Regions from separate parts of the Bacillus sp. z33 genome, predicted to be linked through region 2. Evidence: predicted binding sites of a transcription regulator. Region 2 holds the regulator's gene; the other holds the start of a gene.
The links. Region 2 encodes LexA, which represses DNA repair genes until DNA is damaged. Its sites were predicted from a motif close to CGAACATATGTTCG; they were not measured.
Positions count from the first base shown of each region.

Region 1: recA (recombinase RecA) is a predicted target of LexA. The motif match lies at 1,765-1,778, and genes of this name have one in related genera.

Region 1 is NZ_JBZFQN010000002.1:763,070-779,064, reverse strand. It holds gene rny (ribonuclease Y) at 1-300, opposite strand, end outside; gene recA (recombinase RecA) at 622-1,665, opposite strand; gene AC4G3L_RS10820 (competence/damage-inducible protein A) at 1,920-3,170, opposite strand; gene pgsA (CDP-diacylglycerol--glycerol-3-phosphate 3-phosphatidyltransferase) at 3,214-3,792, opposite strand; gene AC4G3L_RS10810 (helix-turn-helix domain-containing protein) at 3,879-4,760, opposite strand; gene AC4G3L_RS10805 (DUF3388 domain-containing protein) at 4,779-5,573, opposite strand; gene ymfI (elongation factor P 5-aminopentanone reductase) at 5,689-6,414, opposite strand; gene yfmH (EF-P 5-aminopentanol modification-associated protein YfmH) at 6,670-7,956, opposite strand; gene yfmF (EF-P 5-aminopentanol modification-associated protein YfmF) at 7,956-9,233, opposite strand; gene AC4G3L_RS10785 (ABC transporter permease) at 9,499-10,458, opposite strand; gene AC4G3L_RS10780 (ABC transporter permease) at 10,459-11,511, opposite strand; gene AC4G3L_RS10775 (ABC transporter ATP-binding protein) at 11,504-13,039, opposite strand; gene AC4G3L_RS10770 (BMP family lipoprotein) at 13,224-14,309, opposite strand; gene AC4G3L_RS10765 (GntR family transcriptional regulator) at 14,362-15,087, opposite strand; gene AC4G3L_RS10760 (BMP family lipoprotein) at 15,570-15,995, opposite strand, start outside.
Region 2 is NZ_JBZFQN010000001.1:70,230-86,224, reverse strand. It holds gene AC4G3L_RS00470 (hypothetical protein) at 1-278, shown strand, start outside; gene AC4G3L_RS00465 (hypothetical protein) at 281-412, shown strand; gene AC4G3L_RS00460 (YneF family protein) at 856-1,071, opposite strand; gene sirA (sporulation inhibitor of replication protein SirA) at 1,243-1,686, opposite strand; gene tkt (transketolase) at 2,637-4,643, opposite strand; gene AC4G3L_RS00445 (DUF896 domain-containing protein) at 4,778-5,008, opposite strand; gene AC4G3L_RS00440 (YneB family resolvase-like protein) at 5,088-5,735, opposite strand; gene yneA (cell division suppressor protein YneA) at 5,807-6,130, opposite strand; gene lexA (transcriptional repressor LexA) at 6,285-6,911, shown strand; gene AC4G3L_RS00425 (helicase-related protein) at 7,094-9,565, opposite strand; gene AC4G3L_RS00420 (alpha/beta hydrolase fold domain-containing protein) at 9,981-10,664, opposite strand; gene AC4G3L_RS00415 (hypothetical protein) at 10,651-10,950, opposite strand; gene AC4G3L_RS00410 (ABC transporter substrate-binding protein) at 11,230-13,038, opposite strand; gene AC4G3L_RS00405 (ABC transporter permease) at 13,091-14,566, opposite strand; gene AC4G3L_RS00400 (ABC transporter permease) at 14,581-15,960, opposite strand.

The DNA.
Region 1 (15,995 bases), on a different contig from region 2:
TTTACGGTCCAAATTCTCTTCTTTTTGTAAAATTCGATTTTCCTGTCTCTGCAATTCAGTTCGTCGATCACGAACTTCCTTTTCAGCATCAGTACGAAGCTTATGAATCTCATCCTTTGCTTCTAAAAGGGATTCCTTTTTCAAGGCGTCCGCTTCCCGCTTTGCGTCTTCAATGATCTTTTCAGCCGCATTCGTTGCGCCGGATATTTTAGATTCCGCTATAGATCTTCTTAACAAATAGCCAACAACTGCACCAACAATTAGGCCAAGCAAAATGGAGATGATAGTGATTGGATCCATCATTACACCTCCTCTTGCTATTAAATTTTTTAATCTCTTTTACTACATTGTTTTCAATTCTGGCATGTACATCATCTAAAAATATACAGCACAATCGCTTTTAGGCATGTCATAAAAAAAGATATTAATACATATCTATTGTAAAGTTATGAAAATTTGTTGTCAAGAGCTAGTCCTGACGCTCTTTTATCGGTTTTTCGAAAATACAGACAGATAAGCGAATATCCTCAATTGTAAAAATGGTTCTTTGTCATTATCCGCTGTCATACCTGAAGAAAAAAAGCAAACCCTTAAATGCAGGTTTGCCCAGTACAATTATACTTATTCTGGTAAATCGAAGCCGTCTGTTTCTTCTACTGGAGCAATATCTTGAGCTTCTCCATTTAATCCATATGCGGAGCGAATTTTCAAAGATATCTCATCACGAACATTTGGATTTTCTCTTAAGAAAAGTTTAGCATTCTCTCGACCTTGACCTAAACGTTCCCCATTATAAGAATACCAGGAACCACTCTTTTCGATGACATCCAATTCAGAACCAATGTCGATGATTTCACCTTCTTTAGAAATACCTTCACCGTACATAATATCCACTTCTGCCACTTTAAATGGCGGAGCCACTTTATTTTTAACAACTTTAATTTTAGTTCTATTTCCTACAATATCATTTCCTTGCTTCAGTTGTTCTGCACGTCTTACTTCAAGTCGAATCGTAGAATAGAACTTAAGCGCACGGCCCCCTGGAGTTGTTTCTGGATTACCAAACATAACTCCAATCTTTTCACGGATCTGGTTGATGAAAATTGCTATGGTGTTAGATTTATTAATGGATCCTGAAAGTTTACGAAGAGCCTGAGACATTAAACGGGCTTGTAAACCCATATGAGAATCTCCCATTTCACCTTCAATCTCAGCCTTTGGTACTAATGCAGCCACTGAGTCGACAACAATAATATCAATCGCGCCGCTACGCACAAGTGCTTCAGCAATCTCTAATGCCTGTTCACCTGTATCTGGTTGGGAAAGCAATAATTCATCTATATTTACGCCAAGCTTTTGTGCATATGCTGGATCTAAAGAATGCTCTGCATCAATAAAAGCTGCTTGTCCACCCTTTGCCTGGACTTCAGCAACTGCATGTAAAGCTACTGTTGTTTTACCGGAACTCTCCGGTCCATAAATCTCAATTATTCTTCCTCTTGGATATCCACCCACACCTAGTGCTGAATCTAGCATAAGAGAACCACTTGGAATTGTGGAAACCCTTCTGTCCGCTCTTTCACCGAGCTTCATTACTGAACCTTTACCAAATTGCTTTTCAATTTGTTTTAGCGCCATATCCAGCGCAGCCTGACGTTCACTCACAGTTTATTTCCTCCCCACATCTATATAAAAACATACTTTGTATAATTTAGATCTTATCTATACTATACCTTATTCTTTTGAATTTGCCAAGCAAAAAGGCGAACATTTATTCGTATTATTTTTTGCCATTTTTGCATCCAATTCAATTGAATTCCTCTAGCAAATTGATTATTTCAACCAATATACAGTGCAAAACTTAAATTTTTGCAGTTTAATAAAATATAACCCCCAACTATAAATAGTTGGGGGGGAATTCATTTTGCATATAATTCTCTCAGCTTGTGTATAAGAAAATGGCACCCATACTTCATACTTCGAATCCGGTTCACCTCACGCATACCGCCTAAATCTAATTTCTTTGCGTAAGTTTGTTCACCGGCTATTGCTATACCAATATAGACCGTTCCTACCGGATGACCTTCTAATTCATCCGGTCCTGCTACACCGGTAAAGCTAATCCCAATATCAGATTGCAGCATAGCTTTAATATTGTCAGCCATTTCCATCGCACATTGCTCACTGACAACTCCATATTTATCTATGGTCGATTGTTCAACTTTCAGAAGCTTTTTCTTGGCTTCATTGGTATAAACAACAATGCCGCCTTTGAGAATCAAACCTGCTCCCTGTATATCTGTCATTTTTTCCTGAAACATTCCGCCCGTTAAACTCTCAGCAGCAGAGATGGTAAGTTCATTTTCTTTTAAAAGATTAATGAGTTCATTCATGATTGTTGTATCATCATATCCATAAAAATATTGACCCACACGTGAAAGGATTTTCTCTTCCGTCTGTTTTAATAGTTTATCAGCTTCAGCTGTTGATTCATGTTTAGCCGTAATCCGGAGAGTCACTTCTCCGTCTAAGGCAAGAGGGGCTATTGTTGGATTGCTCTGCTGATCTAGTAAATCCTCTATATCTGTTTCAAGCTGCGATTCTCCTATACCATAAAAACGCAATACTCTTGAATCAATCCGTTCAACCCGATCCATTGATCTTAATAGATAGGGAACCGTATAATCCTGATGCATTGGCCTCATTTCACTTGGTGGTCCGGGCATAAGAATATGAAGAATATCTCCATGAGTCACAGCCATTCCGGGAGCCATCCCATTATGGTTATGGAATACTTCTGATCCCGCAATAACCAATGCCTGCTTCCGATTATTTTCTGTCATGACCCGTTTTATTTTTTTGAAATAATCCTCAATGTTTCCCATTGCTTTTTGATCTGTTATTAATGTTTTACCAATATATGACGCTACAACATCTTTTGTTATATCATCCTTCGTAGGTCCCAAACCACCGGTATAAATAATAAGATTTGCCCGGGATTCGGCAATTTCAATCGCCTTTTTCAATCGTTTGGGATTATCCCCTACTACCGTATGGTAATATACATTAACACCTATCTCTGCCAAGCTTTTGGAAATAAACTGAGCATTTGTATTGGCAATCTGTCCAAGCAACAACTCTGAACCGACTGCTATTATTTCTGCATTCATTCAATCACCCGCCAATTTAACAAGTTATATACGAATGATACCCTTATTTAGAATTTAAAAACGCTTGTTTATTCTTAGCAAAGTAATCCCATCCAGACCATAAAGTAAAGAAAAGGGCTACATATAAAGCTAGTTCAGCAAATGGGAAATTGATCCATTCAAATGGGAGATTATGCAATAACAGTGCAGATATAGCAATAATTTGCGTCCAGGTCTTAATTTTTCCCAATTGATTTGCGGCTACAACTTCACCCCCGCCGGCTAAAACAAGACGAAGACCTGTTACAGCAAATTCACGGCTGATTATTAAAATAACAATCCAGGCCGAAGCAAGATTCAGTTCCACCAGAATAATTAATGCTGCTGAAACAAGCAGTTTATCCGCCAGCGGATCAAGAAATTTCCCTAGAGTTGTGACCAGATTATACTTTCTTGCGTAATAACCATCAACCCAATCTGTTGTGGAGGCAATGATAAAAAGTACGGCTCCAACAAAATGAGAAATTGGCAGTTCCTCGCCATTTATTATCCATGTTCCCCAATCAATAGACGGAAGCATGATAATCACAAACAAAGGGATCATACATATTCTGGAAATCGTTATCTTATTCGGTAAATTCACAAGATGTTCCTCACTTTACTATAAATTTTATTTTTATTATGTAGAAGAAATACGAGGGAAGGTCACCCTTTGATGACCTTCCACCCTTATTCCTTCGTGTAATTAATCGTTATGTTTTGGACAATGGAATCACTTTCGTACTCCAGCTTTTCATCATTAACAAACAATTCTGTGTCTGTTGTTCTTCCGATATTAAGTACAATTTGATTATCGTCAGTTAGGTCAAAGTCTTGGCTTTCTCCTTCTTTAAGCATTCCATTAAAGAGATTTTCTCCTTTGGAATTTTTAATGGATACCCAAGTCTCGCCCTTAGATTTTACAGAAACTTTGAATTCATCTGCATTATTTAATTCGTATATTGTATTTTTTCCATTAGCAGAGGTAACTTTCAGATCGGCAGGAGCTTTTTCTTCTGTTTCTTCCTCAGCATTGTCAGTAGTATTTTCTTTTTCTGTCTCTTCTTTTTCTTGTGCGGTTTCATCTTCTTTTGGGGTTGTTGGCTCGCCCTGTTCTAATTGTACAGGGTTGTTTCCTTGATCAGCCGTCCCGGAATCATCATTATTACCAACCGCTTTTGCTACAAAATAATAGATAATAGCGACAACCGCGACTAGAAATACAATAATTAAAATTTTCGGGAGCAATTCCAACCACTTGGAATTCTGCACAGGCATTGTTTTTTTGGTTTGTACCCTGGATAATTTTCGAGGGATCTCTTCCTGCTGTACAGCAGCCGCAGGGATATCCGTTTGATGCAGTGCAAATAGCTCTTCTGCATCCAAGCCAACCGCCTCAGCATATTGTTTAATAAATGCTCTGACATAGAATTTACCGGGCATCATTTCATAATTACCCTCTTCTATGCCTACAAGGTAACGTTTTTGTATCTTTGTTAATTGTTGAAGATCATCTAAAGTTAATCCTTTAGATTCTCTGGCTTCCTTTAATACTTTTCCTAATTCCGTCATTTAAACACCTTCTAATCACTAAAAATCAAACGATCCAAATTCGGAACCCCCAAATAAAGAGGATTGCTGGTCTACTGCTTCATATGTGATTTCTTCGTTCGGGTCATTACGTAGTTCAATAATATAATCAAAGTCGTCCATTGTATACTCTGAATTTTGTACAAATATATCAGGATGTTCTACCACTTTTATTGAATCAAGTCTCATAATTTCCCGGACCAGCTGCCAATGTTTTTCACTGGCTCTGCGCGTTGATACAATCCCATCAAGAATAAACAAGTTATTTTCATTGTATTCATCTTCAATTAATTGATTTCGAACAGTTTGTTTTAAAAGGGTCGAGGAAACAAATAACCAACGCTTATTCGCACATACACTTGCTGCAACGATTGATTCCGTTTTACCTACCCTTGGCATGCCTCTGATTCCTATTAATTTATGACCTTCCTGCTTAAAAAGCTCAGCCATAAAATCAACAAGAAGCCCAAGATCTTCCCGTACAAATCGAAAGGTTTTTCGTTCATCTGCATCTCGTTGTATGTAACGCCCATGTCTAACTGCTAACCGATCTCTTAATTTTGGTTCTCTGAGTTTCGTTACTTTTATCGTATCCATTGTTTGCAGAATTGATTCGAGGCGTTCAATCTGGCGACTATCCTTAGCTAATAGTAGCATGCCACGTCTTCCTTCATCTACACCATTTATGGTTACGATATTGATGGAGAGCATTCCTAACAAAGAAGAAATATCCCCCAATAAACCGGGACGGTTACTTTTAATTTCATATTCAAAATAATATTCCTTCTTGTCCATTACATACCCTCCTAAGAAAAATATTTGACAATTTCCTTCAATATTTTCCCTATGTCCTATCATATATGATTTCCAGACAGGTGAAAAGTAAAATACATAACGTATTACCAAATACTTATGTGTTCCAACCACCATTCACGCTAATAATCTGACCAGTTATATAACTGGAGTCTTCTGAAAGGATAAATGAGACAACTCCCGAGATTTCTTTTGGTAATCCTAAACGTCCCATTGGTATTTCTTCTTCCAATTCTTTTAGCTCTTCAGATTCAAATCTTTCAAGCATGGCGGTAGCAATTGCCCCTGGCGATATCGCATTCACTCTGATTCCCGAAGGTGCAAGTTCTTTTGCGAGTGCTTTGACAAAAGAATTTTGTCCACCCTTTACCATTGAATACAGAACTTCGCATGAAGCCCCTACTTCTCCCCAAATAGACGTTATGGCAATGATATTTCCTTCTTTTTTATTTATTAGCTTCTGAACAAGCCCCTTTGTTATTAGAAAGGGGGATGTACTATGCAAAGTAACCATCTGTTTGGCACGTTCATCGCTTATATCTGTAATTAAGCCAAAGTGACTGTCTCCACTGTTTAAAATAATGGCATCAATTTCATCAATTTCGTTAATAATATCTTGATGGCCGCCGTCTTTACTTAAATCAGCTTGAATCACTTTTGTATGGATTGGAAATAGCTTTAATTCTTCCAGCAGTGAAGTGATACCCTTATCATTACGGTAATAATGGAGATATAAGTTCCAACCCTCTGATGCCAAACGCAATGCAATTGCCCGGCCGATTCCACCACTCGCTCCTGTAATCAGTGCATATTTTCCATTCATGATTAAAAACCCCTTGCTCAAAATAACACTTACAATACTTTTCATTATAAAGGTTGTTCTTCAAAAGGAAAACCATCAAATAAAAATAGTTATTTGTTTCATAGAGATGTTATCATCTTAAAAATCAATTCATATAAAAGTCAACTCTAGTAAAAATACAATTCCACCTCCTCTGTCCGTTTGTGTTTTTTCAGGAGATTTGACTAAACAGAAAGAAGAAAAGAGCCAACACCATTAAGGTTCGGCTCTCGTCAATCAAGATGGAAGAATTTGAAACACTGACATCCTGTCTTCATTTATTAATTCTTGTACCGTTTTATTTACTTCCTCAAATGTCAAAGATTCTAAAACGGTAACGACATCAAATAACTTCATATCATTAAACGCATAGCGAGTAAATTGATTAGCAATTGATTCTGGTGAATTTAAAGATCTCAGAAATGCACCAATCTTTTTTTTGCGAACAGAATTCAGCTTATCCTCAGTTACAAACTCTCCATCACGGGCGGCAAAAAGAATATTTTTTAATTCCTCCTCTAATAGATCCGGCTCATCCGTATCACTGCCAACCATTCCAAATCCAAATCCATATTCCTGCGTATAATCATAGAAGAATGAATGGTCAATTAACCCTTTCGTATAAAGCTTCTCGTAGTAATCGGAGCTTTTTCCAAAGGTCATATCAAGAAAAAGATTGATGGACAACTCTTGTTTTAGTAAATCAAGGCCTTGCAGAGTTGGATTACAAGCTTTTAATCCAACCACACACTTAGGCGTCTGGACATGCATATTAATTGTACGTTTTTTTATTGCTACTCCAATAGGTTCCTCTTCAAATTTACGGCTTATATCTCCACGGTTATCGAAATCTTTCATAGCTTGATTATCACGTACCTGCTTCATAATTAATTCTGGATCCTCAGGTCCTGTAATAAATAAGAGCATGTTGCTTGGATGATAAAATGCATTGTAGCATTGGTAAAGCAGTTCTTTTGTTATCCCTGCGATAGACTCCACCGTACCTGCAATATCAATTTTCACAGGATGATTATGATATAAATTTTCGATGATACCAAAATATAATCTCCAATCAGCATTATCATCATACATGGTGATTTCCTGCCCAATGATTCCCTTTTCCTTCTCGACACTCTTATCCGAGAAATAGGGTTCCTGTACAAAATCAATCAGTGTTTCTAAATTTTTCTGTACATCAGTTGTACTGGAAAAAAGGTACGCTGTACGTGTAAAAGAAGTAAAAGCATTAGCCGCTGCTCCTTGCTTACTGAATTGTTGAAATACATCGCCATCTTCTTTTTCGAACAATTTATGTTCGAGGAAATGGGCAATCCCATCCGGAACTCTTGAATATACTTCCGCCCCAGGTTCTTTAAAATAATTATCAATTGATCCATACTTTGTTGTAAATGTAGCATACGTCTTATTGAATCCTTTTTTTGGAAGGATATAAACAGACAGCCCATTATCCATTTTTTCAAAATATAATTCTTCCTGAAGTTGATCAAATAGTAGTTTCTCCATTATTCTGTCACCTCATTTCCGCTTAAAAAGTAAATGGTATCCATTTGAACTTTGCCTCCGCAAGCTATGATTTCTTCCTTTGTCACCTTATCTATCTCTGACAACCATTCATCCAAAGTCGTCTGAATATCGGCAACCACATTATGATAAAGAACTTCTGTTAAACCGCGGGAGGTATCAATGGTTTCTAGCAATTGATTTTTAATAATCGCTTTTGTTTGGTCTATTTCCTGATCCGTAAATTCTCCCTTTTTCATAGCTTCCATTTGTTCTTTTATGATTGTTATCGCCTGGTCATAATTTTTATTATCTATACCGGACATAACCATTAAAAGACCCTTATGGCTTTCAAGTCGTGAAGCTGCATAATAAGCCAGGCTTGCTTTTTCACGAACATTTATGAAAAGCTTGGAGTGTGAGAATCCACCAAAAATCCCATTAAACATTTGCAGAGCAAAATAATCGGGGTCACCGTACGTAATATTTGTTCGAAAGCCAATATTTAACTTCCCCTGTTTGATATCCTGTATTTCTTTTAATTCTTTCACTTCATGGATATTATGCTTACTATGCACAACACGTTCCGGCCTTCTCTCTGCAAACTGAAAATATTGGGCAGATAGTTGAGCAACTCTTTCTTCATCCAAATCGCCAATCACATAGAGATCAAGTTCATCTTCTTCAAATACGTTAATATAATATTGGTATAAACTTTCAGGAGTAATTTCATCTACTGCATCTAATATCCCGTTCGCTTCTAAACGATAATTTTCTTCGAGACACATTTCCTGAGTTAAGCGTAAAGAAGAATAACGCATCTTATCATCATATACAGCTTGAAGTCTTTGTTTCAATGCACGCTTTTCCTTTGTAACTGTGTCCGAATCAAAAGCATTCCCCAGTACGTTGGGGTTAATCAAAACATCATGTAAGAGCTTAAATGATTGCTCCAATAGGGGCTCGGGTTTAGATAAAAAACGTTCATTTACCATTTCCATTTGGAAACTCATGATATGATATTCACCTTTTTTACTAACATCCGTAAAAAGACTCGCTCCATACAATTGATCAAGATGGGACCTGAAAGCTGTCGATGTGGGATAAGCGGCCGTGTTACTTTGGAGCACATTAGGTAATAAAGCTCTATATGTAACAGTTTCTTCTTTTAAAGGTGCTTTCATCTTCCAAACAAGCGTGGTGGTTTTAAATTTCTTCGTTGGTATAAAATGAATGGTTACACCTGCTTGTTTAATTTTAATCTCATCAATAACTGCCATAAATGTTGACCTCCCTTTACTCAATGTTATGCAGATTCATATCCATATTGTTCGTCTCAAGGATTTATTTTAAACCTTTAGTTTGAATATACAGGTTAAATGGAAGATAAATCAAGGAACTGCCCCTGACCCTAATCCCATCTTTTTTTAATTTATATGAGAAACATATACACAGTACAGAGACCATTTTTCTTTTCCGATAAAAAAGACAAGAGCCGCTCAAACCAGCCCTTGTCTTTTATTAATAACTCGATAAATTTGTCTTTTAGCGTTTTCCTTTGATATATGGTGTTCCGGATGCTTTTGGTGCATCGGCACGTCCAATAAATCCTGTTAAGGCCAATATTGTCAATACATATGGCAAAATCAACATATAGACATTTGGTATGTCACTAAAGAATGGAAGCATTGAGCTTACAATACTTAAACACTGTGCAAATCCAAAGAATAATGCCGCGCCCATTGCGCCGATTGGATGCCATTTTCCAAAAATCATAGCAGCTAGTGCCATGAATCCTTGTCCTGATATTGTCGCATGAGTAAAATCTAAAGCAATGGTCGAAGCATAAATAGCTCCACCTAAGGCTCCCAATATACCACTTAAAATAACCCCAATATAGCGCATTCTATTTACATTAATACCCATTGTGTCAGCGGCCATTGGATGTTCACCAACTGATCGCAGACGCAGACCAAATGGTGTTTTAAAGATTACATACCAGCATATCACCGCAATGATGATAGCCAGGATAGATGTATAATGTAAATCTGAGAATAGAATCTTACCAAGCACAGGTATATCACTTAATACTGGAATTTCTACACTGTAAAATGGTTCAGAAATTTTTTCTGTTTGTCCCTTACCATAAACTAATTTTACAATAAACATACAAGCCCCAAGCGCCAGCATGTTAATGGCTACACCACTGACTGTTTGGTCAGCCCGGAAGGTTATTGATGCTACTGCGTGCAATAGTGAAAAGATTCCGCCAACTACCATAGCCACAACTAATGAAATCCAAGGAGTCCATCCACCAAACGTATCCGCAAATGATAAGTTGAACACGATGCTTGTAAAGGCACCAACTACCATTAAACCTTCCAATCCAATATTTACTACACCAGAACGCTCAGAAAACACACCACCGAGGGCAGTCAAAATAAGTGGAGAGGCGTATACAAGTGTAGATGGAACAAGTATAGCTAGTATCTCTAAGAAACTCACTTATTCCACCCCCTTTTTCTTGCTAAACTTTCTCAGCATGAGTCGAATAACATAACTGGACGCTACAAAAAATATAATTAGTGCGATAACTACATCAATAATTTCAGTCGGTATTCCAGTTTCCATTGGCATATTCAATGAACCATATTTCAATCCACCGAATAAGAAAGCAGCAAGCACAACACCGATTGCTGTATTGGCACCGAGTAATGCAACCGCAATTCCGTCAAAACCTACCCCAGTATGTGCACCTTTTACACCAATATACTCGAAGGTTCCAAGCCCCTCCATGGCTCCGGCAAGTCCAGCAAAAGCCCCGGAAATCAACATGGCATATACAATATTTCGATCAACACTGATACCTGCATATTTAGAGGCATGCTGGTTGAAACCAACAGCTTTTAATTCGTAACCTCTTGTTGTTCTCTCCAATAAAAACCACATGATGATTGCTCCTGCTATCGCAACCGCAAAGCCCCAGTGCAATCTGGAGTTAAACGTCAATTCTGCTAAAATGTCAGAACGGAAAGATGCAGATGGCGCAATCTTTTCTGTTTTGTCCATATTATCTGTTAAAACGTAAGAGATGATATAATTGACAACATGTAAGGAAATATAGTTCATCATAATCGTTGTAATAACTTCATGGACTCTGAATTTAGCTTTTAATAGACCAGGAATGAATGCCCACAAAGCTCCTGCTATCGCAGCAACAAGTACAGCAAGCGGCAAATGGATCATTTTAGGTAAATCAGTGAAAAGTGTACCAATCCAAACAGCACCTAACCATCCCATTAGAAACTGGCCTTCAACACCTATATTAAAAAGTCCTGTCCTAAACGCAAAGGCAACCGCTAAACCTGCCAATATATAAGGAGTAACCTGCCGGATCGTCTCACCTATTGCATAGGAATCCATAAAAATACCATTCCATAAAGCTCCATAACCGGCTATCGGATCATAACCACTGGCCCACATCACGATAGCACCCGCGATTAAACCAAGCAAGACAGCTATAACAGGGATTAATAAATTCGATAATTTTTTATACATTAGCCTCATTCCCCGCTTCCTTAACCTTACTTCCTGCCATTAATAATCCCAGTTCCTGTTCTGTCGTTTTCTTAGGATCAACAATTGCAACAATAGAACCCTCATATATAACGGCAATACGGTCACTTACATTTAAAATTTCATCCAGCTCAAATGATATGAGCAATACAGCTTTCCCCTGATCTCGTTGCTCAATCAAACGCCTGTGAATGAACTCAATAGCCCCTACATCAAGGCCCCTAGTTGGCTGGGCAGCAATTAGTAAATCAGGATTACGATCTATTTCACGGGCAATAATGGCTTTCTGCTGGTTCCCTCCAGATAAAGCTCTGGCAGGAGTATACTCACTTGGAGTTCGTACATCGAACTCTTCAATTAGTTTACGAGCTTTATTAAAGATATTCTTATAATTTAAGACTCCCCATTTTGAAAACGGTTGCTGATAATAGGTTTGCAAAACCATATTTTCACCAATTGAATAATCCAGTACAAGGCCATATTTATGGCGATCCTGAGGGATATGGCCAATTCCGGTTTCCGTGATTTTCCTAGGGCTTTTTCTTTGTATTTCAGCACCATTTATGGATATTATTCCGGATTCTGGTTTTTTTAGGCCGGTAATTGCTTCAATTAACTCGGTTTGTCCATTTCCATCTACACCGGCAATTCCTAAAATTTCACCCGCACGAACTGATAGGTTAAGATTACGGATTGCTTCAACACCACGTGAGTCTTTAACAACCAAATCATGTATATTTAATACATCTTTACCTGGCTCTGCATCCTGTTTCACAGTTGTAAAAATGACTTCACGGCCTACCATCAGACTGGCCAATTCATTTGGATTTGTTTCACTGACATTTACGGTACCAATTCCTTTTCCTTTACGTATAACTGTACAACGGTCACAAACTTCCATAATTTCTTTCAATTTGTGTGTAATCAGAATGATGGATTTACCTTCCGTAATCAGGTTCTGCATGATTTGTATTAACTCCTTAATTTCCTGTGGTGTTAATACGGCAGTTGGTTCATCAAAAATAAGAATATCAGCTCCACGGTAGAGAGTTTTAAGTATTTCAACCCTCTGTTGCATACCAACTGAAATATCTGAAATCTTAGCGTCAGGATCAATACTCAGACCATACCTCTCTGATAACTGTCTAACTTCCTGCTCAGCCTCTTTTAAATCAATTGTTCCACCTTTGGTAGGCTCTTTACCAAGGATAATGTTTTCGGTTACTGTGAACGTATCAACAAGCATGAAATGCTGGTGCACCATTCCTATACCCAAGTCATTTGCAATATTTGGGCTTGTAATTTTTACTTCCTTACCATTTACACGGATTTCTCCTTGTTCTGGCTGGTAAAGACCGAACAAAACATTCATTAACGTGGATTTCCCTGCACCATTTTCCCCCAACAACGCATGAATCTCACCTTTTTTTAATTGTAAGGTGATATCATCATTCGCTACGATGCCCGGGAACTCTTTACGGATGTGCAACATCTCAATAACGTAGTCCACAGTTTTCACTCCTTTTCCAGAGAAAATTCATATCATAAGTAAGATGACAAAAGAAAAGTTGCCAATCTTATTGTGCAACCTTTCCTTTACCATATTGCTTAGAGGTCTGATGTCAGACTGACATAGGCCTAGGTAAATTGTAAGGGATAAGAAATGTTATTCTCATCCCTTACATAAGAGTTGCTTATTTTTTTAAGAATATTTTTAGATCTTCACGAGTAGATGGTACTGCAATCTCTCCACTCTTGATTTTTTCTTTGTATTCTGCAACTTTTGTTAGAATTTCTTCTGACAAGTTTTCTTTTGAAGGTGCAATATCTACCGCATCATTTTCTAAACCAAATTCAACATTTTCGCCACCAGGGAATTTTCCGTCTTTTGCAAGAGTGGATACTTCCTGAACAGCCAAATCAACTCGTTTAATCATGGAAGTTAACGTAATGTTTTTATCTGTACCCGGTACATCACCTAAGGCAGCTTGGTCAGAGTCAACCCCAATAACCCAAATTTCTTTGCTTGGATCATTTTTCGTAATGTTAACTGCTTCAGTAAATACACCTTTACCTGTACCGCCGGCAGCATGATAAATAATATCTATGCCTGATTTATACATTGCTTGTGCAGTTGCTTTACCAATATCAGCTTTATTAAAATCACCAGCATATTTAACCTGAACATCTGCATCAGGTTTTACTGATTTAACACCGGCAATAAATCCGGTCTCAAACTTTTTAATAAGTTCACTTTCGACTCCGCCAATAAATCCTATTTTATTGGATTTAGTTTGCATCGCGGCCACTACACCTACCAAGAATGATCCTTCATGCTCTTTAAATGTGATACTTGCGACATTATCACCTTCTACAACAGCGTCAATTAACGCGAATTTACTCTTAGGATTTTGCTCGGCAACTTCTGTAATAGAATCAGATAGTAAGAAACCTACCCCATAAATAAGGTCAAATTTTTGTCGTGCCAGTTGATTTAAGTTAGTCGTGTAATCAGCATCAGATTTGGACTGAAGGTAATCGTAACCATTTTTACCTTTTTCAAGGTTGTTATCTTTGCCAAATTGTTGTATACCTACCCAAGCGGATTGGTTAAAGGATTTGTCATCAACCCCGCCTGTATCCGTTACCATAGCAATTGTGAAATTGTCCTTGTTACCTTCACCGCCGCTTTTCGTCTCTTCTTTGTTTCCGCAAGCCCCCATGATTGTGCCCGCAGCCATAACAAGTGACAATGCCAAACCTAATTTGCGTTTCTTCAAGGCCTTAACCCCCTATAGTTTTTTGGCAGTAGGTTTCTTTTTTGCGCATGAATTATATTCTTTTACGCAAAATATGAAAGCGGAATGTATCCGCTTTAAAGAAGTTGGCCGAGTAAAGATATGGTTTGTCTTTACTATCATAGTGAGTTTGTTTAAGTAAAAGCAGAGCAGTGTCTGATTTGCAATTTAAAATAGGAGAAATCTTCTCGTGATATCCATGTGGTTCAATATCTGCCACAGCGTATGTAATTTGTATACCCGCATTTTTTTCCAAGACATGAAGTAATGATTCTTCTTGGTAAAGAGACGGATCCGGTAACACACGAACGGGTATCTTGTCCAGACAATATACGACAGGTTCTCCATTAGCAGTTCTGACTCGCTCGATTACTGAAAACTGATCCTCAACTTGACAGTCAAACCTTCGCATATCTTCTTCCGTTGCATGCTCTATGAATGAGTTTAAAAAAATTGTTCCCGGTTTCATGTTAGCCTCGCGGATCATGTCTGTTACACTCTTTAATTGTTCAATTCCTGAAGAGAATACAGGAGTGGAATTCACAAAAGTACCTACCCCATGCCTGCGTGTAATCAAATTATCTTCTTCCAGAATTCTGAGTGCTTCTCTTAATGTCGCTCTGCTCACACCGAGTAATTTGGCCCATACAGACTCAGAGGGCAATTTTTCATGCTCTTTATAGACACCGTTTCTTATGTCCTGTCTAATCTTGTCGATTACTTGCAGATATAATTGCCGGTTGTCTTGTCTGATAGACATACTCTTTTCCCCCAAAGAACTTCTAATTCTCATTCTATTGTTGTTATCTACTAACCACTCATAATTTATCATGTATTCACAAAGAAATAAATAGCTATTCACAAAATTATCATTTTTTGTAAGCGGTCTTTTATCCGATTTTTTCCATAACGATATGCTAAATCCCGCGTCAAATCTGGTTTTTTCAACAAATAAGTCTTTTTTCCTACAATTAATGTTTATATATTATAAATATTCTGTTAAAGTGTAAATTTAAGGTGATTTGCATTTAGCGTGTTTTGGAAAATAAAATAATGATATACACATATAGTCATTCTCTATTTGCTCATCCCGGTACTTTCCAAAGAATATTCCAGACTAGAATCGCCATATGTTATTACATACTGAGGTACATAATCTTTTGACATTTTGGATCTTACCATAAAAAGATTTTCTTCTTCAAAAGATAAAGGGATAAGGATCTAGGTCCTTATCCCTTTATCTTATTTAAAGAATACATCTAGTTCTTTTTGAGTAGACGGTACTTTTATTTCACCATTCTTAATTTTCACTTTGTAGTCATTGACAGTCTTGATGATATCGTCAGATAAGTTATCGGTAGTCGGTGCGATATCTACTCCGTTAGCTTCAAGTCCAAATTCAACGGTTTCACCTTTAGGGAAGTCACCATCCATTGCACGTTTTGAAATTTCCTGAACAGCCAAGTCAACACGCTTAATCATTGAAGTTAGTGTGACATTCATGTCTGTTCCGCTAATTTCACCTTCAGCTGCTTGATCTTTATCTACACCAATCACCCATATCTCTTTATCTGGATTGTTTTTCTTGATGTTTTTCGCTTCGGTAAAGACTCCTTTACCACCATTTCCTGCTGCATGGTAAATGACATCAATGCCCGATTTATACAT
Region 2 (15,995 bases):
TATTATTATCCGGAATAACCATTGTCCAACCAAACGAAGCATCCACCATATTGCAAGCCTATGATCATTTTGAGAAAGAGACCGATATGTCTTTACGGAAAAATAGTGATGAAACCGCTGTTTTCTTAGCTGAAGATTTACAAAAGCGTTTGGATGTAGCTGGTGTGGATATACTTGAAGCGCGTATTATGCATCTTGAAATTGCCTCTGTCATGTTACAAAGGCAACAGGCTCAAGCGGTGTTATCTGCCCGTAAAGTAATTGTAGAGGGGCAATAGGAATGGTTAAAAGTGCAATTAACCAATTAGCGGACGAAAATATTGTTGAACTGGATGAAGACAAGAAAGCACAAATGGTCAATAACTTAATGGTTTCGATTGTTACGGAAAAAGGCTCACAACCAATATATTAATTCGGGAAGCATTCACTAGGCTTATAAGATGACAAAAAGAAAAGCATATCAACTTTATATTTACAAAATATTGGGATATCAGTTTCTAAATATTTTTATAATAAAAAGCCCTGTCATCAATTTGACAGAACTTAAACAAATTATTTAGATGGCATCAACGAAACTGGGGGTTTATACGTTTACTGATTATAAGTCGCTGATATATCAATTTAAATGTAAGTGTTCCACTTCCTGTTACGAATCGTTTTGGTCAGTATGTATGGGATTTTTGCTAGATTTTATATCCTGCAGTTATACTATTCAGTGGCATAATAAAAACCACTCCTCTGTATGTTTTAGCGTACCTTTCTACAGAAGGAGTGGTTTTAAATTTTGCCAAGAAATCTTAAAATAATTAACCCTGTATAATCAGATGAGTGCTAAATCCCTTGACGTGTAAGGTTTTATTTCCCTTGCTGTTTGTTCATCGCATTCATCATTTGATTTACTTTCTTTTGGGAAGGCTTCATGCCCATTTGTGTCATCATCATTTTAATCATTTGTTCATTGATTGGTGGATTTTTCTTCAGATAATCCATCATGTATTTACGGGCGATAAAGAATCCTAAAGCCACACCAGCAATCAAAGCAATTACTGCCGTAAGAATATAATATCCCATAACCTAAACTACCTCCTCCGTGCTGTCTAAAAGACATTGTACTAAACCAAAGTAATAATACCATAACTATTGTGATATTTCTATCAGATTTTGATACAAACCGACACAATAGATTAATTTTCATAACATATAAGAAGGTTTTTTAGGTGAAATATCAGTATTTTCCCTGCTTTATACATATAATCTTTGTTTAATCGGTCTCAACCATGCACACCGATCCTTAGTTGTATCTAGCGCTAAAAAATAGGGGTTCCACTGTCTCAACCATTCAAAAAAGATAGTCTCACATTCATACGTGCCTTCAGCATGCAGAATAAGGGAATGATTTCGATAACCCAAGCTCGCTTCACTATGACCGACATTTTTCTTCCTGATATAATATACCCCATTCTCCATGTAGCAATCTTTATGATCATTAAGTTGTTTTTCCATAAAGGAGGTAAAGAGTGGAGCCTGAATCTTTTTCGTAACAAAGTTGATTTGCCTGCGAAGGATTTTTTTCTCATCACCTTCAGATTTTTCATAGTCCTGGAATAAATTAAAAAACATATATTCTCGTCCATAATAATGACGGGCAAATTCATTCTCTATTAAATAAATGATATAAGTTCGCATACTCATACCTCCAATTCTCTTTACCTATAGTATAAAAAATTATTTTTGCATATTATGTAAAATGAACGTGCAGAGTTTTTTCTTTTTTTGTCGACAAGAGTGAATATTTTGATTATTCAAATTAAATTCTGTATACCCATTAAACACACCATTCACTCCTGCTCACCATCGTTTATCAATGAATGTCTCCAATTCACGGAAGTTTGTATGACGTCTTGGTAATATCAAATAATCTTATAGAGAACCTTCAATAAAACTAGTATTATAAGAACGCTTGGATACGTTGAAACATGCGTCTTTCATTATTTATCCTTCAAAAAACAATATGGAGATTAGAAACTACCCTTCTTCTTCGTATTTTTTAGACATCTCTTGCTGTTGGCAGTGATCCTTTTTATACCTGGATTTTGATTAATACCAGATTATCTGATGCAGTTCAGTATTCATGTTGAATAAGGATGAGATTTTTTTCATCTCTCATTTGTCTCATCCCTGAAAGGTTATAGAACTGCCGTGAATGGACAGTATTTCTCATTTTCACACATTGCTCTTCCAATCCTATTAGCTCGCTATCTTATATGTAAATTAAATAATCTCGATAATTCCCGCACTGTATATCTATCGGCTTCTTCATACATATATAGAGATGCATGAAAGCCAAGTCAATTATAAGACTGCTGAACATATCAAAAGACTGAGAAGTACCGTACAAGCCTTTTGATGCATTCATTTTAGAAGATAACATATTTAATATTACCGATCCATTATTAAGCGTGGCAACCATTAATAGAGCAAATATCTGTCTTACAATTGAAGCAAAGAAATGTACTACCATTTACACGTACACGATAACACATTATTTCACCCTAGAATGATTAGGTACATATCTACTAGTAAATACGGTTATAAAAAAAATCACCAGAGAATACTCTGGTGATTTTACTAAATTATTATTTTTGAATTAAAGCTTTTACCATTGATACCACGTTAGATGGAGTGAATCCGAATTTTTCCATTAACAATTCACCAGGGCCGGAAGCACCAAAGCGATCAATTGCCAATATCTCTCCTTCATCACCTGTATAGCGATCCCATCCAAATGATGTACCCATTTCGATAGCTACACGTTTCTTAACAGAAGATGGTAAAACAGATTCTTTATACTCAGCAGACTGAGCTTCGAAACGATCAAATGACGGCATGCTGACAACAGATACATTAATACCTTCGTTTGCTAAGATAGCCTGTGCCTGAACAGCTAAACCAACTTCTGAACCAGATGCTAATAATAATGCATCAGCTTCTTCTTTACCGGAAGGAGAAACAACATATCCGCCTTTAGCAACGCCTTCTTCAGCCAATTCAGCTGATAATGGTAATGTTGTTAAGTTTTGACGTGATAAAACCAATGCAGTTGGCATATTTTTGCTTGTTAATGCTGTTTTCCAAGCTGCTGCTACTTCATTGCTATCAGCTGGGCGGATAAGTGATACATTTGGCATTGCGCGCAATGCTGCCATGTGCTCTACAGGTTCATGAGTAGGACCATCTTCTCCAACTGCGATACTATCATGTGTAAATACGTACGTTACAGGTAGATTCATCAATGCTGCCAAACGAATAGCCGGACGCAGGTAATCAGAGAATACAAAGAACGTTCCTCCATATACATGCAAACCACCATGAAGCGCCATTCCGTTTAAAGCCGCACCCATTCCAAATTCACGTACGCCGAACCAAATGTTACGACCTTCATACGTACCAGGCAAGAAATCTTTTTCGCCTTTCAGCATTGTTTTATTCGAACCAGCCAAGTCAGCAGATCCACCAAATAATGATGGAAGGTTTTTGGCGATTGAATTTAACACTTCTCCACCGGAATTACGCGTAGCAACAGCTGTTCCTGCTTCATATACAGGAATATCTTTATCCCAGCCTTCCGGTAATTCCCCTTTAATCGCTGTCTCTAGTTGAGCAGCAAGTTCCGGATATTCATTTTTATAGCTTTCAAATAATTGATTCCATTCTTCTTCTTTTTTAGCACCAGCATTTACAACAGTTTCTTCAAATGTGTCATAAACTTCTTGTGGTACATAAAAATCTTCTTCGAATGTCCATTTGTAGTATTCTTTAGCTAATTTCATTTCATCTTCGCCTAGCGGAGCACCATGTACAGCGGATTTACCGGATTTGTTTGGCGCACCGTAACCAATAACTGTTTTTACTTCAATCATAGTCGGGCGGTCAAGATCTGTTTTAGCCTCTTTAAGCGCTTGTGCAATTTCATTCAAATCATTACCGTCTTCTACACGAATGTACTGCCATCCGTATGCTTTAAAACGGTCAGCAACGCTTTCAGAGAAGCTCATGTTTAATTCACCATCAAGAGAGATATCATTGGAATCATAAAGGACAACCAAACGACCCAATTTTAGGTGAGCAGCAAGAGAAGCAGCTTCTGCTGATACACCTTCCATTAAATCTCCATCTCCACAAATGCTGTATGTAAAGTGATCTACAACATCAAAGTTATCTTTATTGTAAACTGCCGCTAAATGACGTTCTGCCATCGCCATACCGACTGCCATTGCAATCCCTTGACCAAGTGGTCCAGTTGTAGCTTCAACGCCTTTTGTATGACCATATTCAGGATGCCCAGGAGTTTTGCTGCCCCATTGTCTGAAATTTTTAATTTCTTCCATTTCAAGGCCGTAACCTGATAAATGTAATAAACTGTATAAAAGCATAGAACCATGTCCTGCAGATAAAACAAATCGGTCACGGTTAAACCACTCTGGATTTTTCGGATTATGATTCATAAATCTAGTCCAAAGTGTATATGCCATAGGAGCAGCTCCCATCGGCATACCCGGGTGACCTGAATTAGCTTTTTCAATTGCATCGATTGAAAGTGTACGAATAGCTGTAATAGATAAATTATCTTTTTCTGTGAACATTGCCTACATCCTTTCAGATTAACCTTCTAATATATATTAATGAAGTATAAACAGATTGACAATAGCTAATTGGTAAATGCTACAAAATCGTCACTCCTAAAAACAAAAAGAGCCCAATCTATTATTATATACCCTTAATGTAACTTTTTATTACGTAATTTTTTTATTTTTTCGGGTGTAACGTCATTACCTTTTGGATCAATAATGGTTAAACCTTCGACTGTATTTCTCATGGAAGTACGAAAAGTTTCCAAATACTCTTTCCTAAGAAGAGATTGTTCAGTGGCTTCTTCTTTTGTAAGACCTACTGACTTTGATTTTTTGGACAATTCATTAATTCTTTTAATTTTATGCATTGGCAGCATAGTATTGCTCCTTCTATATGAAATATAAGTAGATATTGTCATCGTATAGAAAAACAGAATTATTTTCAAGAAGTAACTATTAATTCGTATTCTTTTTCATATATTCTGAATATCTTCGGTGAATCGTTGCTTTTGAAAGTTCATACCCTTTTCTATTTAGATTCTCCGTTATTTCAGCAAAAGTCAATCCTTTAATACGCAGTTCAATGACTTCCTGTAACGGTACTTCAGATCTTTCTCTGCCACCCCCTATATGTTGATTGGAGAGGTTTTTTTGTGGTTTGTATCCTTTTTCAATTGCTCGTTTCATTCCTCTTCTGATTTTACTGTTTTGCAATTTACGCTGGTACTCTTCTACAATACTGATGATTTGCAAAAGCATGGCATCGGTTTCTGAGATTTCAAGTTCTCCATTATGAGTGACAGTATATAATTTAATCCCTTCTTTAAAGATGCAATGCAATAGGGCTATCTTAGCATTTCCTCTGCCCAGTCTCGTTTCATCCTGAATCAACAGGCCCTCAATTTCTTTATTTTTCATTTTTTCCAGCAAGATTAGAATACCTTCCCGCTCTAAATCATATCCACTGGCTTGTTCCTTCTGGGTAATAACAATCTCAAATCCCTTAACAGCAGCGAGTCTTGTTAACTCCTGTTCCTGCCTTTCCAAGGATGTTTCCTGTGAACTTTTATCTGTACTTACTCTGCAATAGATTCCAACCTTCATCTTCTCTCACCATTCTTTTTTTACATATAGATAAGGCCGGGATCCTATATCCCGACCTACTGATTATATAGTTATTTATCAGAATCTGCTAAATGCAGCATTTCTGTATTGTCAGTATTTTTCTTAACAGGAATCACAATCGTTTGCCCTTCTTTTAATTGATTAATCTGCAAATCATTATGTTCCTGAACCCAGGAAACAAATTCAGTCTGCGTCATCTCACTGCCATCAAATCTGTCAGCCATATCCCAAACTGTATCTCCTTTTTTAACAGTAATCTGTTGAAAATCGTCCTTTGGTGTTTCAATATTTGTCACCAGTAAACTAGATATTAATAAGAAAACTCCGATAATAAATATAATTGTATAAGAATAAGAAGTCCATAATTTTTTCATGAATAAACCCCTCCATAGAATATATGTTCGCTTGTCATAATGTAAGTATAAACCGAACACATGTTTTGTGTCAACACAAAAAACGAACTTATGTTTGTACTGTTAAACAAGAAATGATATACTAAAAACAACAAAGCATAAAGAGGTGCGGGAGATGACTACTAAATTATCCAAACGACAGCAGGATATTTTGCTATATATAAAAGAAGAAGTTAAAAAGAAGGGCTATCCACCTTCCGTTCGAGAGATTGGCGAAGCAGTTGGACTGGCTTCCAGTTCCACGGTTCATGGTCATTTAGCACGCTTGGAAAGCAAAGGTCTCATCAGACGAGATCCTACTAAGCCGCGTGCTATTGAAATACTGGATATGGATCCGCATGACCATATTCCAAAAACAAATTCCGTTAATGTTCCATTAATCGGGAAAGTAACTGCCGGGCAGCCTATTACAGCCATTGAAAATATTGAGGAATACTTCCCTCTTCCTGAACATATGGCTCCTGCAGATGAAAATGTATTTATGCTTGAAATTATGGGAGACAGTATGATTGAAGCTGGTATCCTTGACGGGGACTATGTAATTGTTCGCCAGCAGCATACTGCAAACAACGGTGAAATTGTTGTTGCTATGACGGAAGATGATGAAGCAACAGTGAAACGTTTCTTTAAAGAAGATAGCCATTTCCGTCTTCAACCGGAAAACTCTATGCTCGAACCTATCATTCTACAAAATGTCAGTATTTTAGGTAAAGTTATCGGGTTGTACAGAAACATTCAGTAAGAACCATAGAACCGGCAAATGCCGGTTCTACTTTTAATCTATTCTCTCTATCAATCTATGTTTAATAAGTTTCATCTATTCCTGTTTATTGCTATAAATCTTTTTTTACAACCTCTAGTTTACATAATATAATTATGGTATACAAAAAAAACTTGCAACGGTTAATTGCAAGTTCAACTCTCCTATATATCCCGCCCTTTATAATAGTACCTGGATTGTTTACTTTCTTCATAACAGGATTGGCAAATAGCAAATCGATAATTCCAGCTTAACGGCTTATGGCATAATCGACACTTTGTTTGATATTTTTTAACCCCTTTTCTTAACTTATTATGTGCATCTGAACTGATTTCTTCTCTTACTCGCTCCCAATAGACCGTTTCACTTCTTCTATCTAATTTATACAAAAACAATAAATGCAATCCTACTGATTTATAAGACAATTCAAGTTCATCCAAGGAATCTTTCTTTATTAAAGGCTCTCTCAATTCTCTTCGATCCACAATGGCTTTCATATTATACAGCCATTGATTAACCAGGCTCTCCTCATTCGCTGAAAAAGGTAAATGAAGAAAACCGTATAAATCAGTTATGGACATTCGTCCTTCTATTTGTTCATGGCGAATTAAATGATATAATGCTTTTTCCTGAGTAAGCGGTGCTTTTGTTGTGCCAGCAGGATTTTTAAACTCATCCCATAATTCAAAGAATTGTTCAAAGTTGGAATGATATCGTTTAAACCGCTCAAATACCCCTTGTGTAGGTGCTATTGTAAATGTACTGATGGGTCGATCCTCACCATTTAACAACCTCTTCATTAAACCAATTTGATCAGTAAACGCCACTCTTCCTTCATTATATATACCTTTACGGCCGGCACGGCCGGCTAACTGCTTTACTTCCTGAGAGGTCAATAAACGTCTTCTCGTGCCATCAAATTTATCATTTTCCAAAAAAACGACCCGCCTAATCGGTAGATTAAGCCCCATCCCGATTGCATCTGTTGATACAATCACTCGCGTTTCCCTGTTAATAAACCTCTGAATTTGTTTAGCTCTTGTCTCAGGAGGCATACTTCCATAGATTACACTTACTTTATGGCCGTTTCTCTCCAGCTTTGAAGCAGTTTGAAGCACTTTATTTCGAGAAAATACAATCAAAGCATCCCCTGCCTTGGCATGTTCGATCCTAAAAGGTTTTTTCTCCACAATCAGCGGTATATCTCGTTTATATTCATGAATTTCAATATCATTTCCCTGAAGAAGATTCAAAATCATCCTTTTCGAGTTGTGACTACCTATGATGTGAACCTCCCGAGCTCGTGCTTTATTAATAGCTCTAAACCATGAAAATCCTCGATCTTTATCTGCTATCATTTGTGCTTCGTCAATTACCATGACGTCGAATTCATCTTTTTCTGTAAACATTTCAATTGTACAGGAATAATGTGTGGCATTTGCAATATCCTTTTCTTCCTCACCTGTCTTTAATGCACAAGCTATTCCATCGTTTCTGAGTGTTTCATACACTTCAAGTGCCAATAACCTTAAAGGTGCCAGGTATATACCAGACGCAGCTTGCCTTAATCTATTTAGTGCCTGAAAGGTCTTACCGGTATTTGTTTCTCCAATATGCAGAATATATTTTGTGTTACTATAAACAGTTGTCTTGTATTCAACACCAAAGATATCATCCAATTTCTTTTGTTTTATTTCTTCCTGTTTCCTAATCTCTTCTAATTTCTGTTCTCTTTTTTCAATTCTCTCTTTGTGCTGAGTATGGTATAACGGCATTTGTATATCAAATTCATCCGGGTGGGCTCGAACATCTATAAGGTCCTCAATCAATTCCTGCTCTATTTCACTTTCATATTCCCATTGAAATTCACTAATATTTCCCCCAATCAATTGCCTGATCAACTTATGATTAATCGACCCTTTAAACATATTCTCATATTGGTTTATGATCTGATCCGGCAATTCTGAAACTATAAATGGGTAAATGTTTTCGTAAACAAAGGTATCGATTAGATTTTGATAAATATATTCGTCAAAAACAGAATCATCTTGGTATACATCATATCCCCAATATAAAAGATCGTTGAGCGTTTCAAATTTAGCTTGATTGAAACCCTTCACATTTGCTATATCCTTTTGTAATTGGTTTGCTACTTTGTATCTGAGCTTTAAATAAAAATAAAGCTTGTTACTGCTCAAAATACTTAATGCCGCTTCTTTTATAACTGTATTCTCATAATTTCCTTTTAATCTTTTCAGCTTGACTGTTTCGAACAATTCATCCCATAGTTCATCTGTTTCTTTAAAGTAATCACGAATCCAGCTCTTCATATCAAAAGACCGTAAACCGTCCAGTTCTTGTTCTACCATTTTGTTAATTGTCTTTTTGGAGGCTCCTTCAGTTGATATGCCTCGCTGCTTTAAAAAATCATTTTTTTCATTTCTGTTCATACGCTGAAGTGTTCTGCTCTTCCACGCTAAATTCCAGATCTGATTCAAATAAGATTCTCTGCTATCTATATAATCCCTTAAGGAAGGTTTCTCTACACTCTCTTCCATGAATAAATAAATATCATGCATAATATCATTTTTAGCTTTTTCCACTGCTTCTTTATACCCTCTATTTAATATCTCCATTGTCTGGTTCTCCTTCAGCTGCCTAAAATTAACCTATATTGCTAATATATACGATAATCCACTATATTATAAACAACACGCTCTGTTTACATAATTATTTTATTGGCTACTATCAAAAACCTCTCATACTTACCAAAAAAAAATACTTCTAAGCACCGCTCTCTTCTAATGTTTCCTTTAAGTTGCGCTATAACGGTAAAAGCAAATGGCATCGGTTATCTATCAGAATCTAGTTACGCTAATGACAAAGCCGTCAAATTTATCAGTTCAGCTAGAATCAATGATATCCAATGATCACATTCTAGGGCGAAAATATCCAAACCTCATATGCAAAAAAAGACCATCTGTCCCAATGAAATCTGGATAAATGGTCTTTGGTCGTGTGTATTGAAAAGGTGTTTTTATTTCAGGTTTACTATTTTACTTTTAAAGCACGGAGTAGTGCATTAAGATTGTTCTCACTTTCACGCTTGCTATGATAGGCTTCTGGTACACCAACTGCTAAGTGGTGATAGCCAGGATAGACATGTAATTCTGTTGGTACACCTTCACGAATTAAGCGCTTTGAAAAATCTAATGTTTCTTCTGTAAATAATTCTATTGCTCCTACACATAAATATGTGCTTGGTAATCCGACTAACGATTCGGCACGAGCAGGCGAATAGTATGGAGAAATGCCTTCAGAGCCTGGTTCTTGATTTAATACAGATTTCCAACCGAAATAGTTACTTTCATTTGTCCAAGCAAATTCACCATTATATGGAGTAGTCTCCTTCGATGCAGTCCTGTCGTCTAACATAGGAATTAACAGTCTTAGGTGATGGATATCAAATTCCTTTTGATCTCTAATATAAAGCGCTAAGCCACCAGCAAGTCCAGCTCCGGCACTAACACCTGACAATGCGATTTTATCTGTATCGATATTTAACTCTACTGCATTGTCGATACACCATTTCATACCAGAGTAACAGTCGTGCAGCTGTACAGGTTGAGTATGTTCAGGAGCTAATCGATAGTCGACGGATACACCGATAAAATTATAATTATGCGCTAAAAACGCGTGGAATTCATTGTCCATTTCGGCATTACCTATGACCATACCAACCTCCATGAATAGAGTAAAGTAACGGATGCTTTTCGGCAGTTGTATTTTTAGGTTTGATGACAATTAGTCTTACTTTTGATTCATCAAATAGATTATCCACATATATTTCCTCTAGCTCAACGTCATACTTTTCCGTAATATCACTATTGCTTGTCGTAGCCATTTGCTCACGAATCATCAAATACGATTCCTGTGACATGCTCATGCTGCCCATTTCGTCCAAAATGCCTCTTACCTCTGGATCAATTAAATGTTCACTACGCTTTTTTTCTGCTTGCATAATTTCCTCCTTGTTTGATATTTCCCATTTTCTTAAATCTTCATGATTTTCAGTGTAAAATTGACTGTGTGAATTCGATTTTGGCGTGTGATAAAAAGTACGTTCCTTTTAGTAAATAGTCTAAGTTTACTCCTCTCCTTTCTCCTCTTGCTTGAGTTATATATTTCTATATAATCTAGTAAAGCTCCTGCTTCGCTAAATTGCACCTTCCTATCATAGGAAGTTCAACATAAAGGATCAAAAAAAAAGAATCCACCTGGGATTCTTTTTGGTTTCCATTTACTTCTCAGAGAAATATGCTTCCAAAGCTTCTTGCACTTTTTCAGTATCAGCGGTCAATTCATTGCCAGTATCAACAAGCGGGCTGACAGTTGAAACAGCCTTTGCCTTATCGCCTTTATAGAATTGAATGAACTCATCCTGGTTAACGGAATACAGAACCGCTTTCCTTAAGTTCTCACTTTTTGCAACATCTCGATTCTTCGTGTTGAATAACAAGTAAGAAACAGCATTGCTCTGAGTGCTTTGTAATTTCATCTTGCTGTCTTCTTTAAGAATATCAAACTTTGTTTCCGGTACACCGGATAGCATATCGATTTCACCGCTGCGTAGTGCACTAAATGCGCTATCAGGTTCTTTGATGAATCGGACGGACACCTTGTTGATATATGGTTCTTGATTTGTCCCTTTCATATATGCAGGGTTCTTTTGGAATACTGCTTCATAGTCATTTTTGTATAGCATGATATACGGTCCGCTCGTATATAAATGGTTATCATATTGACTACCTTCGGTTACCGTATTTTGATCTCCATAAGGAATATCTTTCTTGACGTCGAAAGAAGCTACATCATAAGTGTTGATGCTTTCAACTTGTTTCTTTGATACGATACCTGCTGATTGGTGAGCCAGGTAGTTCAGCACTTGTGGGAATGGCTCTGTTGTTGTCACTTTAACGACTTGATACTTGCCGCTTTTTTGATCGGCATCCTCTTTAGCTTTGACTAGTTCTGCTATTTCACTTTCCAGATTTACATTAAGCGCATCCTTTACAGTGCCTTCCCCATTGGAAAGTTTAACTGAATCAAGGCTTGCCACGTCTTCAACGATTTCAACTTTTTTGATATGCTCATGCAAGCTGTATGTTCTGTGATCCGGCACAGAATCTTTATCTTTAGCACGGTTCAAGGTGAAGATAACATCCTCTGCCCCAACTCTTTCACCTGAATCAACTGCCTTTTTATTTTCTACTTTAGCAAATCGAATGTCGTTTCTGAGGACAAAATAATAGTCCGTATTTCCTTCCGCAATGGCATGATTTAACGATAAGGATGCATCGGAGGTGATTTTATCATCGTCAGTCAAATTCACCAAACGTATATACATATTCGTATTCAATTGGTTGATGGAACCGTCATTTCCTTTGATTGGATCAAGAGAAGTTAACGTAGACATCGACTGTGTCAATTTCAAAGGCTCCTTATCACGCTTGGAAGTATCGGCAAAATCAATCGACTCCCATGCCAAGGCCCGCGACTTCGACAAACGTACGGATTTTTCCTTTAATACTCCTGTATTGACTGCCTGATTTTTGTTGGATATATATAAAGGTGCGATATAGGCCTTTTCAAACACAAGATGTTCTTCCAACTTTTTATAGGTTTCTTTATATTCTTCTGGCGTTTGGGTAGATGCTTGATTGATCAATTTGTCCAACTTCGAATCTGATAGGATACTATAATCCCCTCCTGTTATGAACAGCGATCGCACCGCATAATCCGGATTTCCCGTGACCGTGGTCCAACTGGACATCGATACATCGAAATTGCCTGCATCTTCCTGTGCTTTAAAGCTGCCAAAATCCGGTTGAAGATTCAATTTGACCTTAAATCCATTTTTCGTAAGTTGATCGCGAAGGATATTCACATCTGACTCATTGGCGCTCGTACTCAATATTTCGATTTCGACTGCTTCCTTCTTTTCACCATCATTTACTTTATTACTTACATCATCTTTAGTTTTGACGGTGCAAGCACTGAGAACCAATACGAACAAAAGCAATAACGTCATAAATCCATTTTTCCTCAAAATAATCCCCCCAAAATAATTCTTTTTTGATAAATCTTCTTTCTCCCCACAATCATGATGATCGATCAAGCTTAGGGTCAAGCGCATCCCTCAAGCCGTCCCCAAGGAAATTGAAAGATAACACTAGCAAAACGATTGCCACTCCCGGATAGATAGCAAGGTAAGGATTTGATTCCAAGTAGGCACTTCCAATCCGTAAAATATTTCCCCACTCTGGTATATGCGGTTCAACCCCAAGTCCGAGATAACTCAAGCTGCTGGTTGAAATGACAGCCGCCCCGATGGTCAAAGTGGACTTAACAATCATAGGCGCCATGGAGTTAGGGATAATATGCTTGAAGATAATAGCACGATCCTTTACCCCAAGAGCCCTAGAAGCTTCCACGAATTCATAATTTGACACCTGCAGCACATTGGCTCTCATCGTTCTTGCATATGTGGGTATGGCTCCAACGCTCAAGGCAATAATCAGATTGACGGTATTCGCCCCGAAGGCTGCGATAATGGTGATGGCAAGCAAAATTCCTGGAATGGCGTATAGAATATCGAGAAGCCTCATGATGATATTATCCGTATGTCTGCCATAGTAGCCTGAGACTGCTCCAAGGAATCCTCCAATCAGTACAGGAATAAGGGTCGCTAAGAAACCTACAATGAGTGATATTCTTGCACCGAATACAAGCCTAGAGAAAACATCTCTACCGAAATTATCCGTACCAAACGGATAAACGAGACTCGGAGACTGTAAGATTGCCCCATAGTCATTTTCAATCGCAAGACTCTTTTCGAATGTAAAAATACTGCACACCGAAATCATAAACAGAAAGGTAATGAACAACAAACTTAGCATCGCTGCGAAATGCTTCGTCAATCTTTCCCATATCGATTCCCACTGTGTCTTGACACCGTATCGCTGATTCTTGACCTTCAGCAATATTGTAATCCCAAGCACCAATGAAAATAGATTCCCGGTAAGAGCGCTCAAGAGAAAAAAAATAGCGATAGCGGTAGATGTCTTCTTGTTCAAGCTCCCTCTCATGAGAAACAAAACAGCCACGAATTGGAATAGCGTAATTGCAATCAGGACGCCCATTCCTGCTATAAAGCTATTCGACACATATGGTTTGAACAAATTCAAGGCAGAAACACCGATCACAAAACAATCCGTTAACAACATATAAATTCCAAGAGAGTAATAGAGATTTTTCTTATTTTTAATCAAAACCAATGCGGATGCTGCCAAGAAGACATTCCCGCTGAATAAACTCGCCAGTTGTATAAACCCCAACCTTCTGGTAAAGGTCGAAATATTCCCTTTTTCCAGTAAGTCCTTTTTCATTCGCCATAGTAAAATGCCCTGTAAGCCAGTGAAGAAAGCATAAAGCCCGAACATCCATAAAAAGAACTCCCTACTATCCATGCTTTTGAAATCATATACATTAAGCAGAAAAATGGCTGTTAGAATTAATGATGCATTTAAGGCGAACTTTGCCTGTCTATATTCCTGTGAAGCTTTTAAACTATTCATTTCATACACCTGCTTTAGTATTGTTTCATCTTATGCCGAATTCGAGGGTCAAAGAATGCATACAGAATATCAATAATCATATTAACGACTGAAATGATGATGGCCGTATAGATAACAGCTCCCATCACAGCCGGCACATCCGGTATAAATTGTTTATCGACAATATAGCTACCAAGTCCGCTAATATTGAACACTTTTTCCGTGACAGCGGCCCCACCGAGCATTCCACCGAATTGCAGCCCTATCACTGTGATGATTGGGATGAGTGCATTTGGCACAGCATGCCTCATAACCACCCTTCTTCCGCTAAGCCCTTTGGCTCTGGCTGTCAACATATAATCTTCATGGATGACTTCTAGTGTCGATGACCTTGTCATCCTGGCGACTGCAGCTGTCAGCCCTGTCCCAAGTACTACGACTGGCATGATCAACGACAGCATGTTATTTGCATGATACGTTGCTGGCAGCCACTCCAAATGGACCGAGAAGCCCAAAATGAAGATCAGTCCTTGCCAGAAACTCGGAATCGATAAGCCCAGTAATGCGATTAACATGAAAGAATGATCAAAGATCGAGTTCCTTCTGATAGCCGAAATAATTCCTGTTGGTAATGCAACCACCACCGCAAGTAATAAAGAAAAGACGGCAATCGTCAAGGTAATCGGAAACTTACGCATAATAGTAGATATGACATTCTCATTTCCGGCGAACGAACTGCCAAGATCAAATGTGAAAATACCGATGATTGTGTTCCATAATTGAGTGAAATAGGGCTGATCCAGTCCATGTAAGGTATTGAACGCGGCAATCTGCTCTTTCGTTGCTGTTTCCCCCAAGATGTTAGCGGCAGGATTGAACGGTGAAATATACAGGATTGTGAATACAAGCACACTTACACCAACAACGACAAAAATTGTCATGATTAAACGCTCCATCACGTATTTCACATATGGATTACTGTACAGAAACAACAATATGTACATTAAAAAACCGGCAATGAACGAAAAGAGCAAGAACCATTTTTTTTCGAGCAATATAGAAAATGCATCCTCTAATTGCATTTTACCTTTCCCTGTTTCACTGCTGGCCGATTCCATCATTAACTCAGTAATATAAGCATCTAATTGATGTTCGGCAAGCTGTGTTGCTTCCCTCTCAATTTCCTCATCGCCTACTTGCTTGCCAAAGAAATCTCGCTTTCTTGTTAACTGGTCCTCATATTCCTTCTTAAAGGCATCAAGATGTCCAGACTCGATGAGTGAATCCTTTAGCTTTGCTTCCGCTTTTGCATATCCATCCCTGTTCCTTTTGAACAGATAATACAGCATGACAATCAAAAAGAGCGGAGCCCCCAATATCAAAAGGAAGATTTTATATGAAGGGTTCTTCAACATTTTTCTGAATAGATAATCAACTCTCTGTACAAAAG